DNA from 3 places in the Planococcus versutus genome. Region 3 is predicted to be linked to each of the others. Evidence: riboswitches for the same ligand, from Rfam matches in the RefSeq annotation. Region 3 holds a riboswitch; each other region holds the start of a gene.
The links. A riboswitch is a leader RNA that binds a small molecule or an ion and turns the genes downstream of it on or off. The one in region 3 is predicted to bind thiamine pyrophosphate.

Region 1: another riboswitch for thiamine pyrophosphate. It lies ahead of I858_RS09290 (YkoF family thiamine/hydroxymethylpyrimidine-binding protein); the one in region 3 lies ahead of tenA (thiaminase II).
Region 2: another riboswitch for thiamine pyrophosphate. It lies ahead of thiT (energy-coupled thiamine transporter ThiT); the one in region 3 lies ahead of tenA (thiaminase II).

What each region holds. Positions count from the first base shown of each region.
Region 1 covers NZ_CP016540.2:1,799,851-1,803,130, reverse strand. Annotated here, with positions in the region: gene I858_RS09300 (ABC transporter ATP-binding protein) at 1-86, opposite strand, end outside; gene I858_RS09295 (ECF transporter S component) at 79-660, opposite strand; gene I858_RS09290 (YkoF family thiamine/hydroxymethylpyrimidine-binding protein) at 662-1,252, opposite strand; TPP riboswitch at 1,341-1,446, opposite strand; gene I858_RS09285 (GNAT family N-acetyltransferase) at 1,629-2,180, opposite strand; one part of gene I858_RS09275 (IS3 family transposase) at 2,391-2,637, shown strand; one part of gene I858_RS09275 (IS3 family transposase) at 2,637-3,280, shown strand, end outside.
Region 2 covers NZ_CP016540.2:921,313-924,592, reverse strand. Annotated here, with positions in the region: gene I858_RS04585 (hypothetical protein) at 1-279, shown strand, start outside; gene map (type I methionyl aminopeptidase) at 391-1,140, opposite strand; gene thiT (energy-coupled thiamine transporter ThiT) at 1,285-1,860, opposite strand; TPP riboswitch at 1,957-2,054, opposite strand; gene I858_RS04570 (M20 family metallopeptidase) at 2,202-3,278, shown strand.
Region 3 covers NZ_CP016540.2:2,951,050-2,954,329, forward strand. Annotated here, with positions in the region: gene thiM (hydroxyethylthiazole kinase) at 1-753, opposite strand, end outside; gene tenA (thiaminase II) at 755-1,438, opposite strand; TPP riboswitch at 1,531-1,634, opposite strand; gene I858_RS17390 (hypothetical protein) at 1,754-1,918, opposite strand; gene I858_RS17395 (hypothetical protein) at 2,071-2,310, opposite strand; gene rlmN (dual-specificity RNA methyltransferase RlmN) at 2,525-3,280, opposite strand, start outside.

The DNA of each region.
Region 1 (3,280 bases), 1.2 Mb from region 3:
GAGAATGAAAGCTTGTCTAAGGTTTTTTCCTCATCTTCAGGAAAGCGAAAAGAAAGCCTGTTTAAAAAGAAAATCTCTTCAGACATTGATATCACCTTTTTTCGTACGTGAAATGGCATAACCCCGAAGTGAGCCAGTCGCAAGTAAAACGTCACCAATATACTTCCCGCCAATTCCTGCAATAATCGCACCACTAAGGACACGAATTGTAAACATTAATGCGATAAAAGACGGATCTAGTACTGCATAACCTGAAATAAAGTAACCGTAAACAAAGCTAAAAACAGCTGAGCCAATTCCGGCAAGCATGAGCACTAAAACATTAAAATGTTTATAGCCGGTCATTGCAAATATGGCTTCAGCGCCAAGTCCTTGAATGACGCCAGATAAAATAAGACGTGGACCAACGGCATTACCAATGAGGACTTCAATGGCTGAAGCTATCGTTTCAGAAAGAAAGGCAGCGCCAGGCTTACGAATAATATACATGCAGATAATTGATACAATAAACCAAATGCCAAACATCCATTCATAAGCGAGTGGACCAATTACAGCTGCCCAAATGTTTGCTGCGTGAACAAACAATAAATAGACAATACCAAAGACAACTGCAAATAATGACATCAAAATGACTTCTTTTAATTTCCACGATTTCAGCATTTTACGAACCTCCGTGCGACGGACTGTTAATGCTCATGGACACAGTCATCACCAAATGGCGATGTTTGTCGGAAAGGGCATTAGTGAATGCTTGTTCATAAAAAGAGAATACGTCATGAATATCGCCGTCAATACCACTTGCGTAATGCATGGAGTCATTAAAAACACCTTGTTGTTTGGCACGCTCAACTTCATGGTAAATAACCGCCATGTAATCTGGGTTGTTCATTGGGTACAGCGCAAATTGAGATGACACGTATTGTTGTGTTTTGTCTGTATTTAACAACACATCATCTTTTTCTAAAAAGACATCTCCTGACGAATCACCAGGACAGCCAATCGAAAAGGTACCGGAAAGTGCGACATGTTCTCCAGTTTTTGCTGTGTGCAACGTCAGTGCTTTGGCAACATTGAAAACGTGAATTTGCTTACCGCGTATAATTGTCGAAACATCATCCGTATGCAACCAAACGTTCGAGGTGTCGATGTCGGTTAACGCTCCTTTAATTACTTTGACAAAATTACTAGCCATCGGATGGAGTGAAAAACGAAATCCGACAATTGGACTCATACCGCATTGTAGTGGTTCCATATTCTAATTCCTCCTTAAAAATTTGCACAAAAAAGACCGCATCCGTGAAGATGCAGCCATAGTCTACAAATAATGAAAAGAATTATTTCAGAAATGCGCCACACTTCCTCACGCAGGTATTATCCTGATCGAGTTTTAAGGGATCGAAGCTTGCGCTTGCATCTCAGCCAAAGTGGGCACCCCTAGTGCAGAAAACGTATGCGGTTTTTGTGTTCGGGTTATTCCCGATGGCTCTAGTGTAGATGAAGTAGTAAAGGAAGTAAAGAGAAGATTGAAAAAAGTGGTCGGATGATAAATACAAACAAAAAAGAAGAGCTACAGCTACTCTTTCCTAAAATGATTACTCAGTAAGTGTTCTTCAATAAGTAAAATTTTTTTAAGTAGTGACCACATCACCTTTTAAAATAGAATATATGTATAAATCATCGAATTTGCCACAAGTAAATTCATAATGTCTTAATAATCCTTCTTGTTTAAATCCGTTTTTCTCTAACAGTTTTAAGGAAGCAGAATTAGCAGGCTCGACTAATGCTTCAACGCGTTCTAATTGGAAGTGTTGAAACCCATAATGAATGATAGCTTCCAATGCTTCACTAGCAATGCCTTTACCCCAATACTCTTTGCTTAATTCATAACCGATCTCAGCTCGGGAATGCTCAGGGTGCGTATTAAAAAAACCACAACTTCCAATAACTCTTCCATTTTCTTTATGTGTTATTCCCCATCTAATTCCTGTGGCCTCTTTGAATATGGTTTGGTACCAGCCAATTTCATCGAGTGTCTCTTTTTGGGTCTGAAAAGGTTCTAGCCCCATATGTTTCATTACCTCTTTATCAGATAAATAGAGGAACATATCAGCTGAATCTTCTTTTAGTACCTCTCGTAAAATCAATCTATCTGTTTCAATAATTGGGAATTTCTTTTTCACGACCAATCGCCACCTTCATCAGTTTTTATAGCTGCTCAACCTCTAAGGAATCCGTACCCTCATTACGACTTCATCAAATCGTACTGTTTACTTACTATGAAGTTTGTCGAATTCTTCTTACAAATATACCATTCTGGATAGTCTACACTTAGTTGGACAGAAAAAATAAGGGGGCGTAGAATAGTCCACTATACGTGAGGAGAATCTACCATGCCACAAAAAAGACGAACATTTTCCCCAGAATTCAAAAAACAGGTCGTCGCGCTGCACGCAGGCGGAAAAAGCCGACCGGATATTGTCCGGGAATACGACCTGACGGCTTCCGCCCTCGATCGGTGGATTGCCCAATCCAATCAAACTGGCTCGTTCGAGGAAAAAGATAACCGAAGCCCTTTGGAAACGGAATTGCTTGCCTACAAAAAACGAAATAAGCAGTTGGAGATGGAAGTGGATATTTTAAAGCAAGCGGCGCTGATCATGGGACGAAAATAGAGATTATCCAACAGAATCAACACCTCTATTCAGTATCAGCAATGTGCACTGTCCTCCAAATTGCCCGCAGCACCTTTTACTATGAGACTTCCGTTTCGGTAGAAAAAGCACACCAAAAAGCCCAAGCAGAACAGGAGTTGAAAGACGAAATCTGGGCGATCTTTCACGAGAATCGCCGCGTCTATGGCACACGCAAGCTGAAAAAAGAGTTGGCGAACAGAAAGAAATGGGTGATCTCGAGACGCCGTATTGGACGCCTCATGGCGTCACTTGGCATCCAATCGAAATACGCGCTGCCATCCTACAAACCGATGGTCACGCCTCCCAATGAAGCGACATACCGGAATGTGCTGAACCGCCAATTCAATCCGGCAGCGAAAAACGCCGTGTTGGTCAGCGACCTGACGTATGTAAAGGTTGGCGGCCGCTGGAACTATATTTGTTTCCTTCTCGATTTATACAACCGTGAAATTGTGGGGTACAGTCTGGGCGAGCGTAAAGACGCTGCCCTGGTTCAACGTGCCTTCGCATCGGTCAAAGGCGACTTGGGAGCCGTGAAGCTGTTCCATACGGACCGCGGATCTGAATTCAAGAACACCGGCATCGAT
Region 2 (3,280 bases), 1.2 Mb from region 3:
AATATTTCATTTGTGTTAACCTATCACAATTGGAGCGGCTGGGGACTGAGCGATCAGTTGTGGACCGTAATTATGTTGACTGTTGCGACTGCACTTGCTTTGCATATTCGGTTTCATCACATGGATATTCCATTTGCATTTGTCTTTATTTGGGCATTTATCGGAATTGCTGTTAAATACGGAACAAGCGAAATGCTAGTCACAACAGCTTCTTTGTTTTTAAGTGGTGTGATCTTGACGGGGATATTATTAATTAAAAAAAGAATAACAGCTATTTAAAAACTGCGAACACTCTCGTAAAATCGAGTGTGTTCGCAGTTTTTTAAAATTTGACTATAAAAGTTCAAGAATTTTACCCGAACCTATTTAATGACGTCATCATAGTTGTTATTAATTTAGTTTTGTCAAAAGAATTGGTTCTCCTTTTGTTACAAGCACAGTGTGTTCGATTTGCGCGACTACTGATTGATCTGGTGTGATAAATGTCCAGCCATCACCAGATTCGATAATGTGTTCAGATTTTTGAGAGATAAAGGGTTCTACGGCTAACACCATACCTTCTTTAAGAATAGTTGTTTCCCATGCATCGTAATAATTTAAGATGTGCTGCGGCGCTTCATGAAGCGATTTCCCAATGCCGTGCCCCGTCAAATTTTTGATAACAAACAGCCCTTGTTCTTTTGCTTCGCGTTCTACTGCTTTACCAATTTGATTGAGTTTTGCACCGGCTTTGACCTTTGTCATCGCACGATCAAATGCAGAAGCGGCAGCTTCACAAATTTTTTCTTTTTCTGTGTGACCTTCTCCTACTACAAACGAAATGCCCGTATCAGAAAAATAGCCTTTATAAGACCCTGAAACATCGATGTTCACAATATCTCCGTCTTTTATTAAGCGACTCCCTGGAATGCCATGAGCAACTTCTTCATTAACGCTGATGCATGTATATCCTGGAAAATCATATTCTGCTTTTGGTCCAGAAACGCCACCAAGCTCTTCAAATAATTTGCCGCCCAACTCGTCGATTTCTTTCGTCGTCACGCCAACTTTTGTGGCAGCTTTCATCGCTTCACGAATTTCAGCTACCATTTGTCCAGCTTTTTTTAACATTTCAATTTCTTTTTCAGTAGTTGCTATCATTAAATACCCTTCTTTCAAGCTTTTCTATTCAAGAATTATACCATAAAATTAAATTAGAGGCTTCTGAGTTGTTTCTTTAACCAACTTAAAAAAACTGTGGACAAACTCGAGCAATTCGAGTTGTCTACAGTTTTTCCATCAACTTTAAGCTTTGGCATCTACTAGTTTAGGTGCTGCCGCAAAAAGCGCAGAGCACACAAAAGCAGCTAGCAGAAATACCGGTATCATGTAAGTAGCATTGTAAATAATTGAATAAATGACTACATTTCCATCAGCAAACATACCAAAAAACAAAATCCCCGTTACTACATGGACAAAATAGCGCAAGACAGATGCAATCAGCACACCTGCCACAATCGTCAGAAGCATCTTTCCAGTATGCTTAGCTTGTGCATGTTCTATATATTTTGCACGCATAATACCAGCTAATCCCACCACTCCGTATGCCAATAAGTAATCTAAGAGCACCTGTAAAATGACAAAACCGAAAGATAAAGGTGTCACTGAGATAAAGCCAGAGACAATTTGCAGCAAGCCAACCAATAACCCAGTCAAAACTCCTGCTCCAACTCCTCTTCTAAAAGCAATTAACACAATTGGGATCATGACAAAACTAACCGATCCACCTTGAGGCATGCGGAATGAGATAAAATCCAAAACAAATCCAAGAGCCGCAAAAATCGCAATTTCTGTCATTAGTAATACTTTCTTGTTTCTCATGACTTCCTCCTTATGTGTAGTGCACATCACCAGAAGGGCCGTGAATAAAACCATATAAAAAACGACATCAGGACAGAGCCTGGCATCGTTGTAGGGGCCGGTTTCTATCCACATCCCTGCGCAAGTACTAACTTACAGGTTCAAAGGGTAAGAACGAATGTTCACTCTCAGCTAAAGCTCCCCTTGTGGTGTATACAATTATTTGACTTTCTCTTGTATTGTACACAAGCCTCTTCTTTATTGCAAGACTGTTTTAAGATACACTCATAGGGTAAAGAAAAGAATAGCTACGACAGTCGAAAGGTGGTGAAGGCAAGCAGAACTCAAGGCTTGCCACGGACATGATTGAATTGTTAAAAGAACTAATCAAAATACAAAGTGACACAAAAGAAGGAGCCAATAAAGCGCTTCGCTATTGCGCCAATTGGTTAACAGAAAAAGGAGAAAATGTCACTGTTCACGACAACAAAGGGTATTTAATGCTGACAGCAGTTAAAGGGCAAGGAACCGAGACGATTATTTGGAATGGTCATGTCGATGTCGTTCCAGGACATGAAGAGCAGTTTGTTCCTTTTGAACAACAAGGACGCCTTTACGGTCGAGGATCTGCTGATATGAAAGCAGGCGTCGCAGCAATGATGCAAGCATTTGTTAAGCTCAACAGTGCTAAACTAACTCGTAACGTACAATTACATATTGTAACGGATGAAGAAATTGGTGGACGCAACACTTCAAAATGGCTAGTCGAACAAGGATTCCACGGTGATTTCGTTATTTGCGGAGAGCCTACGGGATTAAAAGTTGGCTTGCAATCTAAAGGTATTTTACGAATGGATATGACATTTAAAGGACAACCCGCTCACGGCAGTCGACCTTGGGAAGGCATCAATGCGATAGAGTCTGCGATGACATTTCATCAAGCAATCACCAACTTGCCTTTCCGAAAAGAATCTACGGAATACTACGACCAACCTTCTGTAAACTTACCGATTATTAAAGCAGGAGATCGCTATAACGTCGTTCCAGAAATTTGCGAAATGTCGTATGATATCCGTTTTATGCCAGGACAAGACAAAGAAGAAATTGTTCGTCAGCTGGTTGATCTAGCGAAAAATTTAGACATCGATATGGAATACAAAGCGTCAGGATCTACACCTGCACTGACCACAACAAAAGAAAACCCATATATTCAAAGCTTACAAAAAGCGATTTTAACAATAACTGATGAAAAAGCGATTTTGTTTGGCCAACATGGTGCTGCCGATACACGTTATTACGCAGCCGTAACAGGTGGCGAAGGTGCAATCGAATTTGGACCAAGCGGAGAAGATTGGCATGGTAACGCTGAGTATGTATTGATTTCAAGTGTTCACGCATACAAAAACATCTTGCTTGCTCACGCACAATCTACAGAATAAGT
Region 3 (3,280 bases):
CGTTACTTCTCGATCCGTTAGACTGGCTAACTGGTTTAGAAAAGCTACCTGGAAATCTCCAGATAGTGCTGCATTTCGACTTGCTCGTTCACCCACAATTGCGTAAAAACGGAAAACGTCTTCAACAGTTTTCATCGGATTATTAGTGGAAACAGCTAGTCCTGCAGCGACTACACTGCTCAATAAACAACCGGTTCCCGTGATAGATGTCATCATTGGATTTCCAAAAGGAATTTTACTCACCGATTTACCATCTGTAATAATATCTGTTGCTCCAGTGACTGCTACAAGTAGTCCTAATTTTTTAGCAGTAGAAACAGCGAGCTTTTTAATGTCTAGAAGTCCTTCTCCCGCGTCCACCCCTTTTGACTGCCACTGTTCTCCAGCTATCGCTGCAAGCTCTCCTGCGTTGCAGCGAAGGACATTAACGTCTACTCTTCCTAAGATTTCTCGAACAGCTTCGATTCGGAATTTGCTCACTCCAGCTCCAACGGGATCTAATACGACTGGGATTCCTAATTGATTGGCTTTTTTTCCGGCAATCAACATACTTTTCAACGATTCCGCATGCAAGGTGCCAATATTTAAAGACACTGCTTGCGATAAGGCAGCAAGTTCCGCTGCCTCTTCATGCGCTTCTCCCATAATAGGCGAAGCGCCGATCGCTAAAAGACCATTGGCTTGAAAATTCGACACGACATGATTTGTAATGCAATGTATAAGTGGTGATTTTTCTTTTATTTGTTGAAACACTTTACACACCTACTTTATCGATTGAATCTATCGACCACGATTGTCTTTTCCAAGCTTGATCCCAAAAATTTAATTCGTAATAGCTGCTTTTTTGGAAATGGTCTTTTAATTCGTTGCGGCGTTTTTCTGGCAATTCTTCTGCTAAACGGTTCATCCGTTCAACTTGCTCCGTAACGAGTTCGCTAAATTCTTCGGAACCGTAAGTTTTAATCCAACGATCATAAATTGGATGATTGGGTTTAGCATTTTTTAATCGCTCCCCAATTTCGTAATACAACCAATAACAAGGCAAAATCGTGGCCAATACATCTGCGAGGTCCCCTGCAGACGCACGATACATATGAGATACATACGCATATGCTGTTGGAGAAGGTTCGAACACTGCCCATTCTTCTTTTGTGACTTCAAGAATTTCCATAAATGATTCATGCAAAGACAACTCAGCCGTGCTAGTGTGTGCCGCATGAATGGCAAAGCGTTGCGTCGTTTCCAAGTCTTTTGCTTTAGATGCACCGAGTGCTTGGATTTTAGCGAAATGTGATAAATAATAAGCATCTTGCATGACATAAAAACGGAAGCGATCCATAGGTAACGTACCATCTTCAATTCCTTTAACGAATGGATGATCGAAACTCGCTTGCCATAGGGGGTCACATTCTTTTCTTACTTCTTTACAAAAAGTCATTTCTCCATCTCCTTTTTTTGTGTGAACTTACACAAAAATAAAAACGCCGCTTCCCAGTAAAGGAAAGCGGCGTATGCAGTCGATAAGAAAATAGCAGACGGTCGCCACTTCCCTCCGCTGGTATGATCCAGATCAGGTTCAAAGGGTCCGAGCTTATGCTCGTCTCAGCCGATATCCGGCTCCCCTAGTGGTGTTTTTATTTGTGTTTTCGACATCACTATATCATAGATTCTGATAATACAATAGTCCTTATCAATTTTCCCACTAATTTTAGACAGAATTGCATGTATCAGTAATCAGCATTTCTTAAAACTATTAATTAATAAACACGGTAATATCATTTTCATTTTTCTCCACCAACTTTTCTACTAAGCTCATATAATCTTTCCCAAATTCCTCCATCCATTCGAGACCACTAATATCTCCACTCCCCAGTTTCTCCTCAAGATACGCATTGATGTAAGCATTTTGTTCGTTCATTTTTTTAGCGTATTGTGTTTGGAACTCCTCAGGTGACATATCTAGTTTTTTAGCTTGAGCTATAGCATATGCACGTACTTGCTTACTGCCTTCATCTTTTGTGTTTTCAGGAGGAAGTTTTCAAAATCATCATGGTTTTTTTCCCCCGTCAACTAAGCAGAAATATCAAGGTCCATTTCCCTCACCTCTTGTTTAATTAACTCTACTTGGATTGCTGAATCCAAATAATCTAATGCGCTATCGTCAGGATATAAAAATCGTAAATCCCCTATTGTAATTTCATGATTATTTACAATAGCGGCTACTTCATGATCCTCGTATGTTGAAAGGCCACTACAACTAGTTAAGACAGTCGTTCCAAGGAAAATCCCTATACACAGAACCTTCTTCAATCCTTCACTTCCTTTGTTAATACACGATTATTATTAGACTTTTATTTAAAAATCGATTGGTGAATTACCCATTCTACTAAGATTCATACGTTCTTAGGCTTCGGAAAGTTTCAGCAATTTAAAATACGTATTTTTTGAAGGAGCGCAACTTAGAATCATTTATTTTTCAACATAAAAAAAACGCCCCCTGAAAGTTCAGGAGCGCTTGTGTTTATTAAACGGTTACTGCTTTTTTCTCTTTTTTGATTTGCTTGCTTCGTAATTGACCACAAGCTGCATCGATGTCGGCGCCTTGCTCATGACGTACGCCACAGTTGATGCCTTTTTTCTTCAAAGCATCATAAAAAGCAGCAATTGCTTCCGGCGTACTTTGTTGATATTGATCGTGTTCATCAACCGAATTGTACGGAATCAAGTTGACGTAAGATAAGTGGCGCTTGTCTTCGAGCAACTTCGCCAATTGAATGGCTTCTTCTACATGATCGTTGACGTCACGCAGCATAATGTATTCAAACGTGATGCGACGGTTGGATTTCTCCAAGTAATAATCGATCGCAGCCATTAACTTCTCGATTGGATACGCTTTGTTGATTTTCATAATACGCGTACGCAATTCATTAGTTGGCGCATGAATTGAAATTGCAAGGTTCACTTGCAAGCCTTCATCTGCATACTCATAGATTTTCGGCACGATTCCACTAGTCGATACGGTAATATGGCGAGCACCAATAGCTAATCCTTTTTGCGAGTTTACAATGTTTAAAAAGCCCATCAAGTTTGTATAGTTATCGAATGGTTCGCCGATTCCCATAACAACGATATGGCTGACACGCTCTTCTTTTTGTTGTGTATCAAAATGTGCTTGCACTTGCATGATTTGCTCAACAATTTCGCCCGCGTTTAAATCGCGGCTTTTCTTCAATAGTCCGCTGGCACAGAAACTGCAGCCAATATTGCAGCCCACTTGTGT